One region of the Deinococcus radiotolerans genome, then DNA from elsewhere that is predicted to be linked to it. Evidence: riboswitches for the same ligand, from Rfam matches in the RefSeq annotation. Region 1 holds a riboswitch; each other region holds the start of a gene.
What was found. A riboswitch is a leader RNA that binds a small molecule or an ion and turns the genes downstream of it on or off. The one in region 1 is predicted to bind cyclic di-GMP.
Positions count from the first base shown of each region.

Region 2: it holds a riboswitch for cyclic di-GMP, as region 1 does, so the genes downstream of both, IEY63_RS15895 (Ig-like domain-containing protein) here and IEY63_RS02710 (glycoside hydrolase family 16 protein) in region 1, are expected to answer to the same signal.
Region 3: it holds a riboswitch for cyclic di-GMP, as region 1 does, so the genes downstream of both, IEY63_RS18435 (Ig-like domain-containing protein) here and IEY63_RS02710 (glycoside hydrolase family 16 protein) in region 1, are expected to answer to the same signal.

Region 1 covers NZ_BMPE01000001.1:558,113-565,835, forward strand. The annotation lists gene IEY63_RS02705 (glycoside hydrolase family 26 protein) at 1-752, shown strand, start outside; cyclic di-GMP riboswitch class I at 950-1,024, shown strand; gene IEY63_RS02710 (glycoside hydrolase family 16 protein) at 1,037-1,804, shown strand; gene nagZ (beta-N-acetylhexosaminidase) at 1,859-3,337, opposite strand; gene IEY63_RS02720 (N-acetylmannosamine-6-phosphate 2-epimerase) at 3,424-4,110, shown strand; gene IEY63_RS02725 (ABC transporter substrate-binding protein) at 4,250-5,488, shown strand; gene IEY63_RS02730 (beta-N-acetylhexosaminidase) at 5,558-7,591, shown strand; gene IEY63_RS02735 (hypothetical protein) at 7,670-7,723, opposite strand, start outside.
Region 2 covers NZ_BMPE01000012.1:4,097-11,819, forward strand. The annotation lists gene IEY63_RS15855 (helix-turn-helix transcriptional regulator) at 1-123, shown strand, start outside; gene IEY63_RS15860 (helix-turn-helix transcriptional regulator) at 203-400, opposite strand; gene IEY63_RS15865 (hypothetical protein) at 397-825, opposite strand; gene IEY63_RS15870 (dihydrofolate reductase family protein) at 1,121-1,663, opposite strand; gene IEY63_RS15875 (TetR/AcrR family transcriptional regulator) at 1,693-2,298, shown strand; gene IEY63_RS15880 (hypothetical protein) at 2,779-3,018, opposite strand; gene IEY63_RS15885 (DUF6624 domain-containing protein) at 3,054-3,371, opposite strand; gene IEY63_RS15890 (MarR family winged helix-turn-helix transcriptional regulator) at 3,483-3,941, opposite strand; gene IEY63_RS15895 (Ig-like domain-containing protein) at 4,052-5,509, opposite strand; cyclic di-GMP riboswitch class II at 5,725-5,808, opposite strand; gene IEY63_RS15900 (hypothetical protein) at 6,776-7,663, shown strand.
Region 3 covers NZ_BMPE01000019.1:17,231-24,953, reverse strand. The annotation lists gene IEY63_RS18440 (ABC transporter ATP-binding protein) at 1-825, opposite strand, end outside; gene IEY63_RS18435 (Ig-like domain-containing protein) at 948-1,334, opposite strand; cyclic di-GMP riboswitch class II at 1,397-1,481, opposite strand; gene thrC (threonine synthase) at 1,892-3,334, shown strand; gene IEY63_RS18425 (hypothetical protein) at 3,371-4,000, shown strand; gene IEY63_RS18420 (potassium channel family protein) at 4,030-5,013, shown strand; gene IEY63_RS18415 (DsbA family oxidoreductase) at 5,051-5,701, shown strand; gene IEY63_RS18410 (aldo/keto reductase) at 5,708-6,706, opposite strand; gene IEY63_RS18405 (GNAT family N-acetyltransferase) at 6,764-7,723, opposite strand, start outside.

The DNA of each region.
Region 1 (7,723 bases):
CGTCCGTCCGCTGGTTCCAGGACTGGAACGTGCCCTTCCAGCGGGAGTACGCCAGGGCACTCACGGGACAGAAGCGTGAACTGGAACTCTCCTGGCAGCCCCGCATCCGCAAACCGGATGGGACTGCCGTGGGCGTGCCCTACCGTGACATCGCCTCTGGCCGCCACGACGCCTACCTGAAGAAGTTCGCGCGGGACATCCGCAGTGGCGGCGCCACGGTCAAGATCACGTTCGCCCCGGAGATGAACGGCAACTGGGGCACGTACCAGCTGACCCGCACCAACACGCCCGCCGACTTCATCCGCGCGTGGCGGCACATGGTCAACGTCTTCCGCGCGGAGAAAGCCCCGGTCCGCTGGGTGTGGACACCGAATATCCTCTTCCCCGGCGCCCTGAGTTCCTACAAGGCGCTGTACCCCGGCGGAGCGTGGGTGAATGAAGTGGGCCTGGACGGCTACAACTGGGGCACCACGAACCCCTGGAACCGCTGGCTGAGTTTCCGGGACACCTTCGGGCCGTCCTACGCGGAGCTCAAGCGCGTGGCGGTGGGCAAACCCGTGCAGCTGGGCGAACTGTCCAGCGTGGAGCAGGGGGGCAGCAAGGCCGCGTGGATCCGGTACATGTGCGCGGACCTGCCGGGCTTCGGCAAGATCCGCCGGGCGTTCTGGTTTCACCTGAAAGACGGTCGGGTGGACTGGCGATTGACGACCAGCGAGGCCGCACTGGGGGCCTTCCGCCGCTGCGTGAAGTGAACCGCCGGAATCCCTTGACGGCGTCTGCACCGGCGCCCCAGGGCTGTTGAGGCGCGTGCCGAGGTGCAGGCCACGTCCCCCCTCTCACCCCCTTTTATTAAAGCCGCGCACCCCCAGATGGGGGTGACACGTGAGGCGTTCATGTAAGAACCTTGAAGGACTGTTTTCGCGAAACTCGCCGGACAGTCAGAGCATCCCAATGCTCAAGGCAAAACCGTTGCAAGACGGTGACGCAAAGCCACGGAACCCACAGGGTTGGCCGGGCCGCCAGAGGGAGATTCAGCATGCTCATTCGCCGTACCCTGTTCACTGCCCTGCTCAGCCTGAGCCTCGTCGCCTGCAGCGGCGTCACCAAACCCGAATCCACCGCCACGCTGCGCCCCGCGAGCGTCACCTGGTCAGAAAACTTCGATACCCTCGACGCGGGCAAGTGGATCAAATCCAGCTGGGCGGGCTTCTGGCAGCAGCCCGGCCTGACCGGCGCGTTCGACTCGTCGCTGGCCAGCGTCAAGAACGGCCACCTGCTGCTCACGCTGAACGTGCAGAACTGCGCGACCGGCCTGTGTGCCCGCGCCGCCGAGGTGCAGAGCGCCCAGACCTTCGGCTTCGGCCGGTACACCTACCGCTTCCGCGCGGCCAGCACCAGCGCCAGCCCCACCAAGAGCGGCAAGGTCCTCAGCGGCAACATCAGCGGCGCCTTCAGCTACGTCGACAACAGCGCCACCGAAATTGACTTGGAAATCGAGGGAAACCGTCCCAAGACGCTGAACGCCGCCGTGTGGAACACCGTCAACAGCAAGGACTACAGCGTCATGCCCACCGGCGTGAGCTTCGGGCAGAACTTCCAGACGATGACCTACGAGTGGCGCCCCGACCGCATCACGTACTACCTGAACGGCTCGAAAGTCTGGGAGACCACCAAGAACGTCCCGCAGCAGCCCGCGCACATCATGCTGAACGTGTGGCCCACCAACAGCGCCGGGTGGGGCGGACAGGCCACGACGGGCACCGTGTACATGCTCGTGGATTCCGTCCAGTTCGAAGCCTTCTGACACACAAGAGCAGCCCCGCCCCAGAGCATGCAGGGGCGGGGTTACTCTTGCGGTTTACGCGGGGAAGGGCAGCGTACCCGTCGCGCGGCGCTCCGCGCGCAGCCACGACAGGATCGACTGGCGCGCCTCTGGCTGGAATCCGTAGGTGATCAGGGCCGGGGCGTCCACGTCCAGCGCCGCGTAAGGGTTGTACAGCGCCAGGTGCAGGTCGGGCTGGGCGCCGCGCAGCGCGGCGTGCCGGTGCCGGGACGTGGTCGCCAGGATCACCGGCCGTTCCTGCCCGCGCAGCGCCGCCCAGTCCAGCTCGGCGGGGTCCTCGAAGGCGTGCAGGTGCACGTCGTACACGCCGCGCAGTTCATCCGCGAGGGTCTGGGCGTCCACGCTGGCCTCGCTGACATTCTCACGGGGCACCTTCGCCTGCGCGACCAGCAGCACCCGCGATCCGGGCGCCGGCGCCACCGGGTTCCGGTACGCGCTCAGGCCGCGCGCCCAGGCGTCCGCCAGCAGCGGCGCGTCATCCATCGGGTTCAGGGTCGGGTCGGCCTGCGCCGGGTAACGCTCAGCCAGGGCCTCCAGCCGGCGCACGCTGGCCTGCATCTGCGCGGCGTCCAGCGCGCCCCGGTCCAGCGCGGCCTGAATGGCGTCCAGGGTGGCGTCCTGCGCCTCACGGCGGCCCAGGGCCATCACCAGGTCCGCGCCAGCCTGCAGGGCCAGCACGCCCGCCTCGCCCCGGCCGTAGTGGTCGTCGATGGCCTTCATGCCCATGGAGTCCGTGACGACCACGCCGTCGAAGCCCCACTCGTCGCGCAGCAGGCCGGTCAGCACCCGGCGGGACAGCGTGGCGGGCCGCTCCGGATCCAGGGCCGGGTAGATGATGTGCGCGGTCATCATGGCGGGCGAGCGCGGCAGCAGCGCTTGGAACGGCGCGAACTCCGCGGCGTCCAGCGCCTCTCGCGGCTTGTCCACGCGCGGCAGAGCCAGGTGACTGTCGAGGCTGGTGTCCCCATGCCCCGGGAAGTGCTTCACGCACGCCGCCACGCCCGCGCGGTCGTGCCCGGCAAGCGCCGCACCACCCATGCGGGTCACCACGTCCACGTCGGCGCCGTAGGCCCGCTCGCCGATCACGGGATTGGCGGGATTCACGTTCACGTCCAGGACAGGCGCGAAATTCCAGTTGATGCCCACGCTGCGCAGCTGCCGCGCCAGCGCCGCGTTCACGTCCTCCGTGAGTCCCTCGTCCCGCGCTGCGCCCTGGTTCATGGCGCTGGGCGCGAACGGCCAGAACAGCGGGCGCAGGATCGCGCCGCCCTCGTGATCCAGGGCGATCAGGGCGTGCTCACCCATCACGGCGCGCAGGTCCGCGCACAGGGTCCGCAGCTGAGATTCAGATTCCACGTTCTTGCGGAACAGGCACACGCTGCGGATGCCGCGCCGCCGCAGGTGCTCGGCCGTGTCGTCGTCCAGGATGGGGCCGGGGATGTCCACCATCACCAGCGCGCCGCTGGACAGGGTGCTGTGCAGGGTTGGGCTCACGCCGCTCAGGGTACGCCACCGCGCGCCGGGCCACCGCTGGCGGTGGCGTGCACCAGTCCGGCCGGGTGTCCGGTAGGCTGTCGGGCGTGAATGACGTGCTGATGCGCCTGCGGGGCGTCCTGATCGTGAGCGTGCAGGCGGATGACGGCAGCCCGATGCGGGACACGGGGATCATCGCGGCGATGAGCCGCGCGGCGCTGCTGGGCGGCGCGGGTGGCCTGCGGCTGCGCAGCCCGGAGGACATCCGCGCGGTGCGGGCGCTGACGGACGTGCCGCTGATCGGGCTGACGAAGCAGGCGCAGCCGGGCTCGCCGGTGTACATCACGACCACACCGGCAGAGGTGCGCGCAGTGGCCCAGGCTGGGGCGGACGTCGTGGCGTTCGACGGCACGGACCTGCCCCGCCCGTACGCGGTGGCGGACCTGATTGCCGAGGCGCACGCCTGCGGAGCGCTGGCCATGGCGGACGTGAGCACGCTGGCCGAGGCCCACGCGGCCTACGCGGCGGGCGCGGACATCGTGGGCACGACCATGAGCGGGTATACACCGCACAGCCCGCAGCAAGCGGGGCCGGATTTCGAGCTGATGCGCGCCCTGAACAGGGCGGGGCTGCCGTTCATCGCGGAGGGCCGTCTGAACACGCCGGAACTGGCGGCGCAGGCCCTGGCGACCGGCGCGCACGCGGTAGTGGTGGGCAGCGCGATCACCCGGCCGGATCACGTGACCCGCTGGTTCGCCCAGGCCCTAGGGGTGGGCTCGAAACGCTCCAGCTGACGGGGTGGTGAGAGTGAGGCCCTCAGGTTCTCAGACGCGCTGGCCTGAAAACCGCTACATTCGGCGCACATCCTTCTCAAGTTCCCCTGCCGGAGCCGTTCCCGCGCGCACCGGCGTGTCTCACCCCAGGAGTTCAAGCATGAAACACCGCGTCCTCACCACCCTGATCACCGCCGCGATGCTCGGCGGGGCCGCCCACGCGCAGAAGACCCAGCTGGAATTCTGGACGATCAGCCTCGCACCTCTGTTCAACGACGAGATGAACCGCCTGGTCACGCAGTTCGAGAAGGAAAACCCGAACGTGGAACTCAAGTGGGTGGACGTGCCCGCCACCGCCATGGAGCAGAAACTGCTGGCGTCCGTGGCCGCCGGCCGGCCCCCCGCTGCCGTGAACCTCAGCAGCGACATGACGGTCAAGCTGGTGCAGCAGGGCGCGCTGGAGCCCCTGGACCTGAGCGCCGCGCAGAAGAAGCTGTACTTCGCCAGCCCCCTGGACACCTTCACGTACGACGGGAAGGTCATGGGCGTGCCGTGGTACTGGGCGCCGAAGGTCGTGGCGTACAACACCGAGATCTTCCGCAAGGCCGGCCTGGACCCCGCCAACCCACCCCGCACCATCCAGACGCTGATCGCCGCCGCCAAGCAGATCAAGGACAAGACCGGCATGTACGGCTTCATGCCGAACATCAACGGGATCAGCATGCTGTACGTGTTCCAGGAGGCGGGCCTGCCCATCCTCGACAAGAGCGGCAGCAAGGCCGTGTTCAACAGCGCCGAGCACGTCAAGCTGCTCCAGACGTACGTGGACCTGTACAAGAAGGGCTACATCCCCGAGGACACCATGCGCCGCGGGTTCACGGCCGCGACCGAGCTGTACTCGGCCGGGAAGCTGGGCATGCTGATCACGGGCCCGCAGTTCATCCTGCGCGTGCAGAACGACAACAAGGCGATCTTCGATCAGACGCGCGTGGCGCCGTACCCGATCAACATCGCCGGGAACGTCATCCACACCGGCCTGATGGGCTTCATGGTGCCCAAGGGCGTGCGCGACAAGGCGCTGGCGCAGAAGCTCGCGCTGTTCCTGACGAACGACGTGAACCAGCTGCAGTTCAGCAAGGTCACGAAGACGACCTTCCCCAGCACCGTGAAGGCCAGCACCGACAAGTTCTTCAAGCAGGGCGGTGCGGACGCCGTCAGCCAGGGCCGCCTCGTGGCGTCCACGGAACTCAAGCGCGCCAAGGACCTGACGCTGGTGTACCCGGACGCCAGCAAGTTGAACAAGGTCTTCAAGGACAACATCGAGGCTGCGATGGCCGGGCAGAAGAGCGCCAAGCAGGCGCTGGATGACATCGTGAAAGCCTGGAACGCCAGCCTGTAAATGGGTCGTGGGAAGCGGGAGGCGGTGCGGGTCATCCTGCACTCGCCTCCTTCCCCTTTCGGAGGACACATGAAACAGCGAATCTGGGGCCTGGGGCCTCTATTGATCAGCCTGAGCCTGGGCGCGGCGGCGACGCCCGTGACCCTCACCCCGACAGTGGAGGCGCGTGTGCAGACGCCCTTCGCGGCGCTCGTCCCGCAGCCGAAGGCGGCGACCTTCCCGAACGGCACGCTGCCCCTGAGCGGGCTGGGTGTGCGCGTGGTGGGGACGGCGCCGGAACTGGGCTGGGCCGCGCGGGACCTGCGGGCCGAGTGGAAGACAAGACTGGGCCTGACACTGGGCGACGCCGCAGCCGGGGCGAAAAGCATCGTGATCGGCACGCTGGCCGACGCCGATCTGGCCGCCCGCGCGAAGGCGGCGGGCCTGACGCCCAGTGGACCGGAAGCCTACGCGCTGTGGGTGGACGACGGGGGCGCGTTCGTGGTGGGCGCGGACGCGCGCGGCGCGTACCTGGGCGCGCAGACCCTGCGGCAGCTCCTGACGCCCGCCGGCGTGCGCTACGCTCGGATCACGGACGCGCCCGCCCTGCGCCAGCGCGTGGCGATGATCTACCTCGACCAGTACAGCAAGGGCGTGAACGACACCCTGATTCCCATGCTGGCCGCCCTGAAGTACAACGCGGTGCTCGTCATGAGCAACTACGTGCAGTGGGACACGGCGAAGGCCGGGGGTTTCGCGCACCCCGGCGGGGCCAGCAAGGCCGAGGCGCGGCGCGTGGCGGACCTCGCCCGAAGCTACGGCCTGGAGGTCATCCCGCTGATCGAGACGCTGTCGCACGCAGGCTGGATGTTCTACGGCGGGAAGAACCTCGACCTGCGGCAGGACCCGGACAGTCAGAACCCGTGGGCGTACGACACCCTGAACCCCGCCACGTACGACCGCGTGATCATCCCGATCCTGAAGGAGGCCGTGGAAGTCTTTGGGCCGAAGGTCATTCACCTGGGGCACGACGAGGTGCGCAACCGCGACCGCTTCCCCGCCCGCGAGAACGGCAAGGCCCTGGGGTTCGAGACGCTGTTCGTGAACGATGTGGTGAAACTCCACGATTACCTCAAGGGACTGGGCGTGGACAGCATGATCTGGCACGACACCGCCTTCGCGGACGCCGTAATCGGCACGCTGCCCGCCCGCCTGCCGAAGGACCTGCAGGTGGCGTACTGGAACTACGCGCCGGGGAACAGTTTCGGCCTGCTGGGTACCATCCAGAAGCTGGGCTTCCCGACCTTCGGGGCCAGCTGGTCCGACCCGGGCAACGCGGAAGGCCACGCGCAGGCCGCCGCGGGTACCGGCGCGCAGGGCATGATCCAGACCCGCTGGACCGGGTACTTCGGGAACCCCAGCATCTGGGACGGGAACGCCGACCAGGGCACGCCGTTCGTGCGCGCGGCGGGCGCCTTCTGGAACCCAGCTGCGCCGCCCGTGAAGGACGCGGAACTCCGCTACCGCGACCTCTACCAACCCACTCCCTACCGCGCCGAGGCGGGCGCCACGGTGGACCTCTCCCCTGTCGTCACGCGCGCCCTGGCCGACGAGGACGGCAGCGGCTGGATCGGGAAGGGCAGGGACATTGACCTGCGCAACCTGAAGCCGGGCGTGCAGCGGCTCGGCGCGTACCTGTTCGACGTCCGGGGCGCCGTGATGCTGCGCGGCAGTCGCGCGAGCGTCAAGGCCCTGCCCGAGCGCGCCACGGTGGACCTGAACCGCAAGGCCCGCGCCCTGGCGTTCCTGCACGTCACCGGCTGGCCCGCCGCCACCAACCGCGAGAAGGTCGGCCAGTACGAGATCGAGTACGCCGACGGGTCAAAGGTCACGCAGCCGCTGGAGTACGGGCGGCACATCCGCGCCTGGACGGACACCGCGCCCACCAGCATGATCCCCGCCCCCGGCTGGAACGGCGTGACCGGCGAGGGCCTGAGCGTCGCCGTGCCTGTCCTCGAATGGGTGAATCCCAAGCCTGATCAGGTCATCCGCTCGGTGACCCTGGTCAGCGCGGGCGGCAATGCCAACCCTGCCCTGCTAGGCCTGACGGTGCTGGGCGACTGACACTCACCCGTGACGCCCGCGACCACCGGCCTCACGGGCCGTGATCGCGGGCGCCGCACTCGGTCAGGGCGGGCGGCGTCAGGGCAGGATGATGTGGCGGTCACCGGACTGCACGCGCGCCCGGTCCTTCCC
Region 2 (7,723 bases), on a different contig from region 1:
TGTGACGTGCTGACGGCCGGTGATGCCGACCTCAGGATTGTCGCGCTGACGGCCGAAGCGGGGAGTCCCGACGCGCACCGCATCGAACTGGCTCGACAGGTGGCCCGGACCGGAACGACCTGAGGATTTGGCCGTGACCGGGAGGCCCCTGACGTCACGGCGGAAGTGCACCGACGGCCCCTGCGCTGGGGGCCTGTCAGCGTCAGGATGGATCTGGGTGGAAGATGGCCTCAATCGGCTGGCCAAATTCACGGGCGATCCGGAACGCGAGGGGGAGGCCAGGGTCGTAGCGGCCGGTCTCCAGGGCGTTCACCGTCTGCCGTGACACGTTGAGGCGGTCCGCGAGGGCGCCCTGCGTCCAGCCTCGCGCCTCGCGGAGTTCCCGCAGGCGGTTGTTCACGCGCGCTCCGCCTGAGCGGCGAGCATCGCCGTGGTGACGGCCCACGAGAACATCCCGGCCGTGAAGGGCACCCAGGGCAGCGCTGGGTGCTGGAGCCCGGCGAGCGTCAGGAACGCGACCGTGATGGAGGTGGCCATGGCCACGACGAAGCCCACACCCAGCCCGCGCAGGAGGATCAGTTGCTGGTAGTCGTCGCTGCGTCCCAGGTGTCGGACGCTGGCGCGGATGACCAGCAGCAGTGGCAGCACCGGCAGGATGGCCCACAGGAAGCGCCACGCACTGTGGCCTTTGAGGTCCCCCCAGGTGATCACGGCCGCCAGGATGATCAGGTAGCCGAGGATGCCGGGCCAGAACTCGCGGGCGTAGGTGCGGGCGCGGGTCCGGTCGCCGGTGGACGGCGCCGTGCTGTCAAGTTTGTTTGTCATGCCTGATCATGGCGCGGGTACGCCGGTATGTCAAGCTTACTTGACAGGGCGTCGTGGAGGGCCGCGGGCGGTCTGTCCCTCAAGCCAGCCCGCGCGCCCGAATCACCAGCCGACGCACCAGTGGTTTGGCCCATGGAAGGCCCGCGTGGTCGGCACCGAGTGAGGCACGCTCCAGCATCGACCGATGCGTCCCGTGGGTGCTGCTTGGGCGGGGTCGTGCTGCCCACGGCGTCTCCAGGGCCGCCTGAACGGTCGGACGGTGATGCCGCCGTGGAGGTGGACGCCACCGTGATGCTCAGCGTGGGTGTGCCGCCACGACATAGCTGGCCTGCACGAGGCCGCTTGGGAACGCCTGGCTGCTGGTCAGCTGCCACTGCTGTTCAGTGAGGGTGCGGCTGAACAGGGCAATACCAGAGCCGAGCATGATCGGCAGCCAAGAGAAGGTCAGGTGGGTCACCACGCCGGCCTGAAGGGCCTGACGAACAACGTGACCGCCGTCGAGGTAGATGTGATGGTGTCCGGCCAGCCGGACCTGCTGCACGAGATCGCTGAGCTCGCCGTCAAAGGTCTCCTCGCCGTGGCGGGCCAGAAGTGGCCGGCTCGTCAGGACCACGACGCGCTTGCCCGTAAAAGGCCACTCGGGGAAAGTGGTCACCACGTCGTAGGTGGTTCTGCCCAGCACCATGACGTCTACAGACGCCATCAAACTGGAGTACCCCGTGTCTTCCGGTGGGTCGGTCTGAACGATGCTGAGCCAGTCGAGACTGTGGTTCTCGCGGGCCAGGTAGCCGTCGAGACTGATGCCGAGAAACACGCTGACACGCAGGGCAGGCGTCATGACCTAATTCTACATCGTAGAATTAGGTCATGGTGCCGCACGCCACAGGAGACGGACAGAACCGCCCAGCCCTCCGCAATCGCGGTCGCCCCAGGACCGGCAACGCGCTGACCGAGGCGGCCATCCTCGAGGCCGCCCTGACCCTGCTGGAGTCCCGAACAGTCACGTTCTCCCTGCGCGCACTGGCCCGGCACCTGAAGACTGATCCCATGGCGCTCTACCACTACTTCCCCAACAAGCAGGCCCTTCTCGCCGCGGCCGTTCACTCTGCTTTCAGCCAACTGGACCTGACTGAGGCCGATTTCCAGCCCGAAGATGACCTGGTGAAGCGCCTGGAGACGCTCGCAGGACACTACGTGGCGGCCATCGAGCGGTACCCCGGGCTGACCGTCGACATCATCGCCGGCCACGTGCCGGCCCAGGCCGTCATGGCCCACTTTGACCGGCTGTTCGCGCAGGCCACCGCACCGCTGAATCTCCCCCGCACGGCCGTGTCCGAGGCGGGCCACGTCCTGGTGGATTATCTGCATGGGGTCATGCTGGCCGGGCAGGTGGCAGGTCAGGTCTGGCGGACCGGCGTTCGCCTGATCGCGGCGGGCATGCATCACCAGCAGTCCAGCGAGCGTCGAAGCTGATCCACCGCACCGCACCGCGCGCTCGCCGCCCACTGATCCGGCCTGCAGCGGCGCGCCATGTCCACTGGGGATCGTCATCCGACGCTGGGCTCTGCACCGCCACCTGCTGCCCTCGGCCACGGGTGGCGGGCGGCCCCACCAGGGTCAGGAGGACGATCAGGCCTCACGGTATTCACAGGACGACCAGAAGTGCAGGGGGTTCTGCGGACGCCGATCAGCCGACGGAGCAGTTCGTGGATCTGTGTCGGCCGAGTGGGCCTCAGGGCACGTGGGACGCCAAACTGTACGCCCGGCTCAGCATTCCGTCCTCTCCGGTCAGCTGCGCCCATCGTGAGCCGGGAGGGCCCCTGTGAACAATGCTCCCATCATGACCCGGCGCAGTGGGCTGGATCGAGGGCAGAACGAATACGGTGTGCCGCGCCCGCCGCGGGTGCTGGCCAGAACCCGTGGCGGGCGGACGTCGGTCCCTCAGGTCTCGTCTCACTTGATGAGCTGGCGCACCTCCCGGAATGCGGCGGCAAACTCGTCCGTGTCGGGCAGTGGTGGCGCACGACGCTCCTCAGCGGGCGGCAGGATCAGTGGCGGGGGGCTGCCCTGCCCGAGCAGACCGTTCACCGCGACAGCCGCGTTCCCCACGCCCCGCAGCAGGCGGTTCGCGTGCAGGCGCTCCCGCAGTGAGCAAGGAGTCGGTTTGCGCGTGAGTTCGCTGTGGTCATCCATGGCCTCTCCTGACTGCTCGTCTGCCGCTGGCGGACTCACCGGCGCCGCTCGAACCGCTTGAGGTAGTCCGCGAGCGGCTCGAGACCAACCGCCGCGCGGCGCTGGTCGACCCTGGTGGGATCGTCCAGGCGGATCGGGGAGGCTCTGTTTTGCACGCCGCCGTAATGCACCTGCGTGCCGTACACCTGCGACTCCCCACGGCCAAGCCGCACCCGGTCCGTGAGATACGCGAAGTGCTGCGCTTCCCGGAGGGTGCTACGCTGCTGCGTGATCAGGTCCAGCACGCATGCCTGCACCATCAGCGCCTGGTCGGCGTGCTGCGCGAGCAACCACGCGTCCAAGGGCAGGTTCACCGACGTCGCCTTACGACGTGAACCGCCGCACCACTCAGGTCAGGTGCGCCTCAAACCAGCGTCGCGCGGCGGTCCACCGGCTCAGGTCAGCTGGAGTCGGCACAGGGTCCGTCATGACGCCTGTACGGGAGGTGCACCGAAGAGCTGCGGGCGGTCCAGTGCCTTGCGGAGCAGGGCCGCCAGTCGGGCCTGTTCCGTGGCGCTGAGGTGCGCGAACAGCGAGGTCTGCCGGGCGGTCATACGGGCCAGTGGACGCCGCAGCGCCAGCTGACCCGCATCGGTGAGCACCGCACTGTCCATGCGCCGCGTGATGAGCCCCTGCGCGGTCAGGTCCGCGAGGAGCTCGGTCAGGTCCCCGATGAACCGGAGGCGGGCGCTCAGCGCCTTCAACGTGAGCCCTGGCGACGCCTGAATGGCCGCGAGCAGATGAACGGCCTCCACGCTCAGCGCGGACGAGGCGACCTTCGCGGCAAGGTGCACGTGCAGGTCATGGGCGAGCCGCACGACCAGGGTGGAGAGGTCTGCCGAGCGCCGTTCGGTGCGGGAAGACAGGGATGAGTCGACCGACATGCGCCGACCCTCCCGGCTGGCGCGAACGACAGGGTGAGCAGGTCGCGTCCGTGGTGCTCATGAACAGCCCCCACCAGATGGTGGGGGCTGTGGACCAGGACGCTGCGTGCTTAGTGCAGGTGTGCCTGAACGTCAATCACAGCGTCGCTGTTGCTGACCATGGTAATGGTGTAGTCGCCAGGCTGGTACTGGTCGCCGAATTCGATGTAGCCGGTGTTGTTACCGCCGTAGAAAATCGGCTGGTTGGAGCCGTCAGGGGCGGTCAGCGTGGCGGTGAAGTCACCGGGGCCGCTCAGGACCGACATCCAGACGTGCATGTAGCTGTAGCTGCCGTCCCAGTGCACCTTGAAGGTGTTGACCTGCCCGGCCATAAATGTGACGGCGTTGGTGTTCCAGTCGTAGGCGGGCGTGATGTTGTAGGTCACGCCGGTGGGCGTGGTGGCGGTGATGGTCTGCTCAGCGCGGGTTTCGTTGCCGCTGGTGTCCTCCGCGATCACCACGACGCTGTAGTCCCCGTCCTTGGCGGGCGTCCACGCGGCCGTCCAGTTGCCCTGGCTGTCGCCGGTCAGGGCCGCGACGCCGCCACTCTGCTCGGCGGGGTTGTTGCTGGCCACGAGGTTGCCGTCCACGTACGCACGGACGTTCTGCACGCCCTGGTCGTCCCCGACCGTACCGGTCAGGTTCAGCGCGGCGCCCGTCGAGGCCGAGGCGGTCGCGAAGGTCAGCGTGGGCATGACCGTGTCGGTGGTCAGCCCGTTGGTCTGGATCTGCTTGGCGAAGCTTTCGCTGACCGTCTGGTAGCTGGCGGTGTCCGTGCCGGCGACCTGCACCCACGCCTGGAAGGTGGCGGTGACGTTCAGTTCACTGTCGGTGTCCGTACCGCGCGACGTGACGTTCACGCCGATCTTGCTGCCCGCGCCGTTCAGCACGCCGTCGCTGACGTTACCCAGGGTGTAGGTCACGGGGCCGATGTCGCTGGTGGGGACGGTGGCGGACGCGCCGCTGTTCACGGGTGCGGTTTTCAGGTTGAGGCTGAGGTTGAACGTCGTGTCGGTGTACAGCTCGTTCATGCTCAGGCTGGGTGCCAGGGTGCTGGTGGCCGCGTCGTACACCGCGTGGGATTTGATGCGGATGACGGTGTTGTTCTTGTCGACCGTGCCGGCGTTCTCCGCGGCGGGGCCGTACGCGAGGAGGGTGGCGCTGGTCGCGTCGTCCTTGACCTTGTTTTCGAAGGTGTAGTCCCCTTTGGGGAGGAGCAGGAGGCGGTGGTAGCTGTTGGCGCTGTTCAGGGTCAGGGTGGTGGCGCCGGTGCCGGTGGGGTCGTAGGTGGTGCCGTTGAAGGTGACGGTCTTGCCGGCGCTGTCGCGGACGGTCACGTCGTAGTGGCGGGCGGGGGCGTCGCCGGTGAGGCCCTGTGCGCCGAGGCCCTGCCCTGCGAAGGCGGGCGCGCTGACCTCGACCTTCATGAGGGGTCCTTTGGCGGTGGGGGTGACGGCGCGCTGGCCGCAGGACGCGAGGGCCAGGGTGAGGGTGGTCAGGGCAAGGGTGGTGTTGAGGACTGAACGCATGGGTGCTCCTGTGGCGCCTTCCGGGGAAGGGGCCGTGCGTGAAAGGCGTGGTGTGATGCGCGGTGGGCGCGGTCGAACGCAGGCAACTTAGTGAATGTGTCGTTAGCGCAGCGTTAAGAGCCTCGGCAGGGGCGGCAGGAAGGAACGCGTCAGGACTCCAGGCCGGTGTGCAGGCACGCCAGCGGAAAGAACTCGACCCGGGGGCCGTGGACGGGGAGACGCTGCGGTGGGCGCACCACTGGCTCAGTCGGACCAAGGTGCCCGGGTAAGGGCCCGACATCATCGCCTCGCATCAGGTTGCTGTTTAAAAATTCACCTGTGCCTCATACTCTGCGGCTGGTCATTTCACAGAAACCTTACAACGTGAGATGGTTCCATGAGTCTGCAGTGGGCCCTTCCCTGAGTTGCCCTGCCATCCTGCTGACCACAACGCACGCGTGGAAGCCAGGCGCCGCCTCGATGGTGGGCAACGTTGACCGGACGCCCAGGGCCACGCCAGGACACGCCGTCCGGCAGTCGAATATCCCGACGCTCCTCCTTCTGGCGCCACACGCCGACCACCCGCGTCACCGCCTGCCGCGTGGCCCGGAGCAACAGGCCCAGGCCAGCGGCCCGGAGCCGATATGCCAGGGCTGACCGGGTACCGTTCAACCCCCGCTGCCGCAGCACCTCGCGGCTCACGGGGACCAGCCCGGCCGCTCTCATGCAGGGTCCGCGCATGACACGTGAGGCCTTCTTCCGGCGCGGTCGTCATGAAGCAGGTCACCGTCACGCCCAGGTGCACCGCGAGGTGCTGCAGGGAGACGCAGTTCATCTGGCCGTGCGCTTCAGTGTCTAGGTTCAGCGCCAAGGTGTCCATTTCGATCCTGGGCACGGCCAGGCGGGCTGCTGTAGTAATGCAGTCGTCATCATATCGGGCCTGACAACTGACTCGGTGTACACGCCAGTAGCCCCCTTCCTCGAGCACCGCCCGGGATGAACAGTGAGAAGCCCACACAAGGTCGCCGTTTCCCCGCTTTCAGCGTTTGGTGACGTGAGGGGCGAGGCCACCGCTGCCGATAGGCGCTTTCCTGCCGCGCTCATCTGGTCGGGTGCGCCGCGTGTAAGGACGCTGTGACCCGCCAGCCAGCAGAGTATGAGGCAAGAATGAAGTTCTTCACCATTCCTCCCGGTGCGCTCGCCCAGGCCTTCCCGACCCGGGCCAGGGAGGCTCAGCCGTCCACCCGTATTCACCAGGCGCCCCGACGCTCCTGGACAGGAGTCTCCATGCGCCGCACCGTCTCTGCTCTCGCGTGTCCATCCCTCGCCCTACTCCTTGCGTCCTGCGGGCACAGCACCGCCACACCCACCGCCAGTCCGCTTACCGAACTGCGCCTGAGCGCCACTGGATTCATGGTGGGCGCCGCCCCCCAGGACCTCGGTGGCCTCGGCCTCACCAGTGACGCTCCGGCTCGCCACGTCGTCGTCACCGTACGTGACGACTCCGGCCAGGTCGTCACGTTCAACGGCACCACCTACGACCCCACCGGCACCGGCGCAGCCACGGTCGAACTCAACAGCGGCAACCTGTTCCGCCGCACGCTGCTGCTCCCCTCCGGCACCTACACCTTCGAGAACGCCGTCAAGGACGACGCCACCAACGCCACCCTCCTCGCATATGGCCCCGCTGCCGAGAACGCCGGTACCCTCACCACCACCGGGGGCAGCGTCCGCCTGACCGCGCACGCGGTCATGGACCCGGCCAGCAGCGTCCTGGCCCCCACCGAGAACGTCCCCCAGCTGTTCACCGACAGCACCGTCAACCTGGCCCTCAGTCCCAAAACGGCGGGCGTGAACGGCGCGTCCGCGACCGTGCCCACCAGCGACATCAGCGCGGTCACCTACAGCCTCGGGAGCCCAACCGACGGTGTCCTCAACGGGGCGGGCAGCAAGGTGGGCGTGAACGTGACGGCGCGTGGCGCGGCCGATGACACCACGCTGAACGTCACCGCCAGCTTCAGCGCCTGGATCCGCGTCGCCGGGACGGACACGGCCACCTTCCAGAGCGTCAGCGTGAGTTACGCCCAGGGCATCGCCATGTACGCGGTGGTGCAGCAGGCGGCGCCGCTCATGGGCTTCGCGCCCATCTCCGGTCCGCCGCTCAACCGGGGCTGACAAGCCCCGCGACAGCTGACACGCAAGGCCGTCAGCGCCCCACTGTCATACACGGGGCGC
Region 3 (7,723 bases), on a different contig from region 1:
CAGGTTCGAGAAGGGCACGTCCCGCGCGATCAGAGCGCGCAGCAGCGCCTCGGGGGCGCCCGTGCGCAGCTGCGCGTGCCCCTGGGCGTCCACGCGGACGTCCTCGGCGCCCGGCAGGTGCCGCAGCTCGGCCAGTACCAGATCGGACGTGAAGCTCACGCGCGCCCCGCCCGCCTGCGAGCGCAGCGCCTCTGGGCTACCGTCCGCCAGCACCGCCCCGGCGTTCATGACGACCACCCGGTCCGCGGCGCGTTCGGCCTCCTCCAGGTAGTGCGTGGTGAGCAGGATCGTGCGCCCCGCCGCCTTCAGGGCAGTCACAGCCTCCCAGAACGCCAGTCGGCTCTGGGCGTCCATGCCGGTGGTGGGCTCGTCGATCAGCAGCACCTCGGGATTCCCGACCGCCGCCAGCGCGAACGCCAGGCGCCGCTTCTGCCCACCGGACAGCGCGCCCGAACGGCGGTGCGCCACGCCCTCTAGGTCAGCCAGGGCTAGTGCCTGCGCCACCGGCAGCGGCGCCGGGTAGAACGACGCCAGCAGCGTGACCGCCTCGCGCACGGTCAGCGCGGGTGGCAGCGCGCTCTCCTGCGGCATCGACCCGATCCGGGCGCGTACCACGTCATCGCGGGGGTTGCCGCCCAGCACGCGCACCTGACCCGCGCTGGGCGCCGCCAGCCCCAGCATCAGGTTGATGGCGGTGGTCTTGCCCGCCCCGTTCGGCCCCAGCAGCGCCGTGAGTTCCCCGGCGCGCACACTCAGGTTCAGGTCGCGCAGCGCCGTCACCCGCCCGAAGGTCTTGTTCACACCGCTCAGTTCGATCGCGTTCATGCCCCCAGCGTGCCAGGGCCGCGCGGCGCGCCCCAGTGCCGCCTGTCAGGCGCGCCGGGTGACAGGTGTCATACCGGACGGCGTGGCCAGGGCCGAATCAGGACCAGCGGGTCCGGGCCGCCTTACTGCCCGATGCGGACGTTGAAGTTCTGGGTCTGCTCGGTGACGTTCTGCGCGAGGTCGTACACGCGGACGGTCACGGTGTGCTCGCCGTTGCTGCCCGCCTCGAAGTACTTCGCGTAGGAGTTGTACGCGGTCGGGTCGTCCACGAAAGTCTGCCCGTCGATGATCAGCACCACGCGGGACACGGCGACGTTGTCCTGGGTGGACAGGCGGAAGAACACGTTGCCCTTTTCCCGCAGCGTCTGGGGGTTCATCACCATGGTGACCTTGGGGGCCGTCACGTCGATGTGGCTGTCGGTGGACTGGGAGGTGGTGCTGGGCGTGGCGGGGCCACCGCAGCTGGTGGCCAGCACCGCGATCAGTGCAGACAGAAGAAATGCGCGCATGGGGTACTCCTCCTGCGAGGGGTCGCAGTTGGTGGGTCCAGCGTCCAGCCGGGCTGGAACACTGGTCGAAAAGCCGGTCGCACCACTGGCTCCACGTGTCCCAGGTGCCCGCATACAGGACCACGCTTCGTCGCCTCTTCTCGCCCGTTGTCTCCGTAGCGAGTGAGGTCATGATGGCGGCCGCTGCCCTTCGCACCTGTCACACGTCCCCGCATGAACCGTTCCTGAGTGACCCACACGCACAGCCCCGCGCGGACCTCCACCGTCTGGCCCGGGGGCCTGCGGGGATGGACCGGCGTGCCCTGCGTCTGGGACGGCTTCCGCCTGGGCTGGCCAGGCCGCCAGCGCCGGCCGGACAGGGCCCCGACCCGCCGGACGTGGGCGCCCGGTCAGGACGGAGGCGCCCAGTAACAGTTCTGTCAGAATCCGCCGCCCCGCCAGATGAAGACCGCGTGGACGGGGTGGTCAGTGCCCTAGTGCGCGCGCGGCGGTGCAGCGGGCGCCGCCGCTAGAGTGACGGCACGCAAGTCGCCCACCGCGTGGGCGCGGGAGGATGCATGAAGTACGTTTCCACGCGCGGCGCGCGCGACCTCGGGTCCTTCTCGGACGTGCTGCTCTCGGGCCTCGCCCCGGACGGCGGGCTGGCGATGCCCGAGTCGATTCCCACAGTCACGCCTGAGCAGCTGGCCGCGTGGCGGGACCTCAGCTACGCGGACCTCGCCTACGAGGTGATGCGCCCCTTCATCACGGACATCCCCGAAGCGGACCTGCGCGCCCTGCTGCGGAGCACGTACACGCAAGAGGTCTTCCACAGCCCCGAGATCACGCCCCTGACCCCGCTGGGCGAGACGGGTCCGGACGGGGGCGGCCTGTACCTGCTGGAACTGTCAAACGGGCCGTCCCTGGCGTTCAAGGACATGGCCATGCAGTTCCTGGGGCAGGTGTTCGAGTACGTTCTGGAACGCCGCGACGAGCGGCTGAACATCCTGGGCGCCACCAGCGGCGACACCGGCTCGGCGGCCGAGTACGCCATGCTCGGCAAGGCGCGCGTGAACGTCGTGATGCTCTCCCCGCACGGCCGCATGAGTGCCTTTCAGCAGGCGCAGATGTTCAGCCTCCAGGAGCCGAACATCTTCAACCTGGCCGTGGAGGGCGTCTTCGACGACTGTCAGGACCTCGTGAAGGCCGTGAACGCCGACGCGGACTTCAAGGCCCGCTACGACATCGGCGCGGTGAACAGCATCAACTGGGCGCGGGTGCTCGCGCAGGCCGTGTACTACTTCAAGGCGTACCTCGCCCTGAACCTCCCCGCCGGGGCAGAGGCCGACTTCAGCGTGCCGTCCGGGAACTTCGGGAACGTGTTCGCCGGGTACCTCGCCAAATCCATGGGCCTGCCCATCGGGCAGCTGCTCGTCGCCAGCAACGAGAACGACGTCCTGCACGACTTCTTCAGCGGCGGCACCTACCACGTCCGCCCCGCCGACCGGGTCGCGGTGACCAGCAGCCCCAGCATGGACATCGGCAAGGCCAGCAACTTCGAACGCTACCTGTACCTGATCGCCGGAGCGGACGCCGTGCAGACGCGCAGTTGGTGGGACGAGGTCGGCCAGAGCCGCCCCGTCGCCCTGAGTGGCACCCCTCACTGGGACGCCGTGCAGGCCAGCGGCTTCCGCAGCGGACGCAGCACCCACGCCGACCGCCTGCGCACCATCCGCACCGTCTTCGAGACGTATGGCCGCCTGATCGACCCGCACACCGCCGACGGTGTCCTCGTCGGGCAGGCCTACCAGCGGCCCGGCGTGCCCATGATCTGCCTGGAAACCGCCCTGCCCGCCAAGTTCGAGGAGACCGTACAGGCGGCCGTGGGGCAGACCCCAGGGCGCCCCGCCCGCTTCGACGGCATCGAGCAGGCCCCCAAACGCTTCCAGGTGATCCCCAACGACGTGCAGACCCTCAAGGACTTCATCGCGGCGAACCTCACCCCGAAAGAACCCGCCTGACGGGAACCCCGCGCACCGCACCGCGTACCCTGAGGCGTGCCGCGATTTCTGCTGCGTGACCTGAAGGGCCTGGGCTTCATCCTGCTGGTGGTGTACGGCGCGCTGAGTCGGGACCTGCTGCCCCGAGCCGTGTGGCTTTCACTGAACATTCCCGGTGGGGTGGCGATGGTCGCGGCAGGCCTGTGGCTGATTTGGATGGGCCTGCGCGCCCGCCCGGAGCAGTGGACCGGCACCTGGCCGCTGGAGGACGGTGTCGTGACCGGCCACCGGGTGGTGCAGGGGTTCGGGCTGGGCTGGTGGCTCAGTGGGAACAGTTCGGCGCGGGTCGCCGTGACCCTGGACCTGCCCGGTGGCCGCGTGGCGGAGGTGCAGCCCCGGGCCCTGAACGCCGTGATGCTGCCCCGTCCGCAGCCCCGTCCGCCCCTGTGCGACCTGGATGACCAGGGGGACCGCGCGGCGCTGCGGGCGGCGCAGGCGCTCGTGCCGATCGGGACGCCGCTGACCGTGCGCATGGATCCTGGTAGGAAATTGAACCGGCGCGGCCTCCTTGAAGCCCGACTGGACGTGCCGCCATACCGGTCCTGGATGCGCTGGCTGCTGGGGGCTTTCGGGGCGGTGCTGAGCGCCGGCACGGCCTATCTCATGTTCAGCGCGATCACCCGCTGACCGGACCGCTGCGCGCCTACACTTGAGGCATGACCCGCCGCCCCGCCGTGCTGCTGGCCCTGATCGCGGGGCTGGTGGTGTCGGGCACGGTGGGCTACCGGGTGCTGGAGGGCTGGTCGTGGCTGGACTGCCTGTTCATGACGGCCATGACCCTGACGACCGTGGGGTACGGCACGCCGGGCGACCTGCACGCGGACGGCAAGGTGTTCAGCGTGGTGCTGATGCTGGTGGGGATCGGGTTGATGCTGTACCTGCTGACGCTGCTGGCCGAGACGATGCTGCGGACCGTGACGGACCCGGGCGCGGCGCGGCGGCGGCGGGAGAGGAGGATCATGGGTTTGAAGGATCACACGATCGTGTGCGGGTACGGGCAGGTGGGCGAGGCGGTCAGCGTGGCGCTGCGGGGCGCGCGGCGCGAGGTGGTCGTGATTGACCACCGCCCGGAGCACCTGGAGTGGGCGCAGACGCAGGGGCTGCACACCCTGGTCGGGGACGCGACCGACGAGGACGTGCTGCGCCGCGCGGGCATCGAGCGGGCGGCGTCGCTGGTCACGGTGATCAACAGCGATCCCAGCAACCTGTACGTGGTGCTGTCCGCCAGGGGATTGAACCCGGGCGTGCGGGTGATCGCGCGGGCCAGTGACGAGTCCGCAGCCCGCAAGATGCGCCGCGCCGGGGCGGACGAGGTCGTGAATCCGTACCAGCTGAGCGGGAACCGGATCGCGGCGATGATGCTCGCGCCGCGCCTGAGCCGCCTGCTGAGCGGGGACGTGATCAGCGAGCACTTCACGATCCGCGAGCTGAGTGTGCCGCCCGCCCTGGTGGGCCGCACGGTGGCGGACCTGGGCCGTGAGACGGGCGCGCTGGTCGTGGCGATCTGGCGGGACGGGCAGCCGCTGCGCAGCCGCGCCGAGGACGTCCTGCGCGCCGGGGACGCGGTGCTGGTCGCCGGGGCGGTCGCCGAGGTGGAGGCCGTGGAGGCTGGCCCGCTGGGTGGAGTGCAGCCCGCGTGACGTTTGCCGGGCGGTGCGCGGGTGTACGGTGCCCCGCATGACCCAAGCGACCGAGCTGTACTTCGATTTCCTGTGCCCCTACGCCTGGCGTGGCGTGGAACTCGCCGCGGTGTTGCGCGCGGAGGGCGAGGACTTCACCCTGCGGCACTTCTCGCTGGTGGAGGGCAACCACGCGGACAACGCCAGGGACCTGACGTGGCGGATCACGGAGCAGACGCTGGACGCCCCGGAGGGCGAGGGGTATATGAAGTACCAGACGCCCAGCCTGCGCGCGTTCCTGGCGTCCCACGCGGCGGCCCTTCAGGGCGAGGCGGCACACTGGGCGTTCACGCTGGCCCTGTTCCGCGCGCACCACGAGCGCAGGGAGCCCCTGAGTGACGCCGCCATTCACGTCGCCGCGCAGGAGGCGGGTCTGGATCAGGCAGCCTTCGCGGCCGCCCTGGCCGAGGAGGACGCCCGCCGCGCCGAGCTGCGCGCCGAGCTGGACGCCGCGCGCGAGGTGGGCGTGTTCGGCACGCCCACGTTCGTCCTCCCGACCGGCGAGGCCGCGTATTACCGCTTCGAGACCCTCACCCGCGAGGCGGACAAGGCGCGCGAGTGGTGGACGCTGTACCGCACTGTGCTGACCAGCGAGGCGGGGATCGGCACGATCAAACGCGCGAAGAACCGCCCACCCCGCCGCGCCTGATCACCGTCACGGCGCGGCTTCCCCGCGCAGGATCACCTCGATCCGGTCCAGTTCGTCCGCGCGGAGCGGCCCGGCGTTCAGCGCGCCCAGCGCGTCCGTGATCTGCGCGGGCCGGCTGGCGCCGATCAGGGCGCTCGTCATCTCGGGGTGGCGCAGCACCCACGCCAGCGCCAGCTGCGCCAGCGTCTGCCCCCGCGCGGCGGCCAGATCGTTCAGGGCGCGCACCCGGGTCAGGCGTTCCTCGGTGACGTGCTCGGGCTTCAGGAAGCCGCCGCCCGCCGCGCGGGAATCCCCGGGAATGCCGCCCAGGTACTTGCCGGTCAGCAGGCCCTGCGCCAGCGGGCTGAACGCGATCACGCCGATCCCCTCGTCCCGCGCGGCGTCCAGCAGGCCGCCCTCCACACCCCGCTCGAACAGGCTGTATTTGGGCTGGTGCAGCACGCAGGGCGTACCCAGCGCCCGCAGGATCTGCGCCGCCTGCCGGGTCAGGTCCGCCGGGTAGTTGCTCAGGCCCACGTACAGCGCCCGCCCGCTGCGCACCGCGTGATCAAGGGCGCCCATCGTCTCCTCCAGCGGCGTGTTCGGGTCGGGCCGGTGGTGGTAGAAGACGTCCACGTACGGCAGGCCCAGCCTCCTGAGGCTGGCGTCCAGGCTGCTCAGCAGGTACTTGCGGCTGCCCCAGTCGCCGTACGGGCCGGGCCACATGGTGTACCCGGCCTTCGTGGAGATGATCAGCTCGTCCCGGTACGGCGCGAAGTCCTGCCGCAGCAGCTGTCCCAGGTTGCTTTCGGCGCTGCCGGGGGGCGGGCCGTAGTTGTTCGCCAGGTCGAAGTGCGTGACGCCGCCGTCGAACGCGGTCCTCAGCATCTCGCGCATGGTTTCCAGGCGGTCCACGCCACCGAAGTTGTGCCACAGGCCCAGCGACACCACCGGGAGCTGCAGGCCGCTGCGGCCCGCGCGGCGGTAGGGCAGGCGCGCGTACCGGTCCGGATCAGGAAAGGTCATACCGGCAGTACACCACCCCGGCCTCTGCCGGTGCTGCGCGCCGTCTACCGCGGCCCCTCAGCGGGTCAGGCCACTGCGGCGGTCCATGTACGCCGCGTACCCCTGGTCGAAGCTGAGGAGCAGCACTGCCATCACGCCGTGCTCGTCGATCTGCACGCCCTGAAAGCGGAAGCCTGCGCGCAGCTTCGGGATGATCACGGCGTTGTTCGTCAGGTGGTGGTGGCTGCGCACCAGCGCGTAGCCCTCGGCGCGCAGGGCCTCCAGGATCACGGGCAGCAGGCGGGTGTACACGCCCCGGCCCCGGTGCGCGGGCAGCAGCGCGGTGTTCACCATGTACGCCGTGCGCGGGTCCCACGCTCGGCTGGCCTGCCACCCGGCCACCTGACCCTCGTAACCGATCAGCCAGCTCCACAGCGGGCCGCGCGGCGCAGGGGCGGATTCACGGTCGCCCCAGTCGAACGAGTCCGTCCCGTACGCGGCGGCCTCCAGTTGCGCGTACACCTCGCGGTACGTGGCGGTGGGCACGCGGTGCAGGCTGTACCCGCCCCCCAGGTCCACGCCGCTCTCCGCTTCCGGCGGGAGGGAGAGGCTGGGAGCCGGGACCGGTGCAGGGGCGGGCCGGTCAGGCAGCCCCAGGCGCCGCGCCGCCTCACCGCTGGGCGGCCGGAAGCCGCTGCGGACGTGCATCGCCTCCCCGTACGTGCCGTCCAGGCTGAGGGTCAACGCGGCATTCACGCCGCCCTCGTACGCGTTCAGGCCCTGAAGGTGAAACCCGGCGCGCAGCTTGGGGAGGATCACAGCGTTGTTCGTCGCGCGGTGGTGGCTCTTGACGAGCGCGAACCCCGCCGCGCGGAAGGTGGCCAGCAGGTGCGGCAGCAGCCGCGTGTATACCCCACGTCCCTGATGCTCGGGCAGCAGGCCCGTGTCGGCCATGTACGCGGTCTGCTCGTCCAGCGCGTGCGCGTGATGCCAGCCGATCAGGTCCGCGCCGTGGTACACGCCCCAGTTCCATGAGGG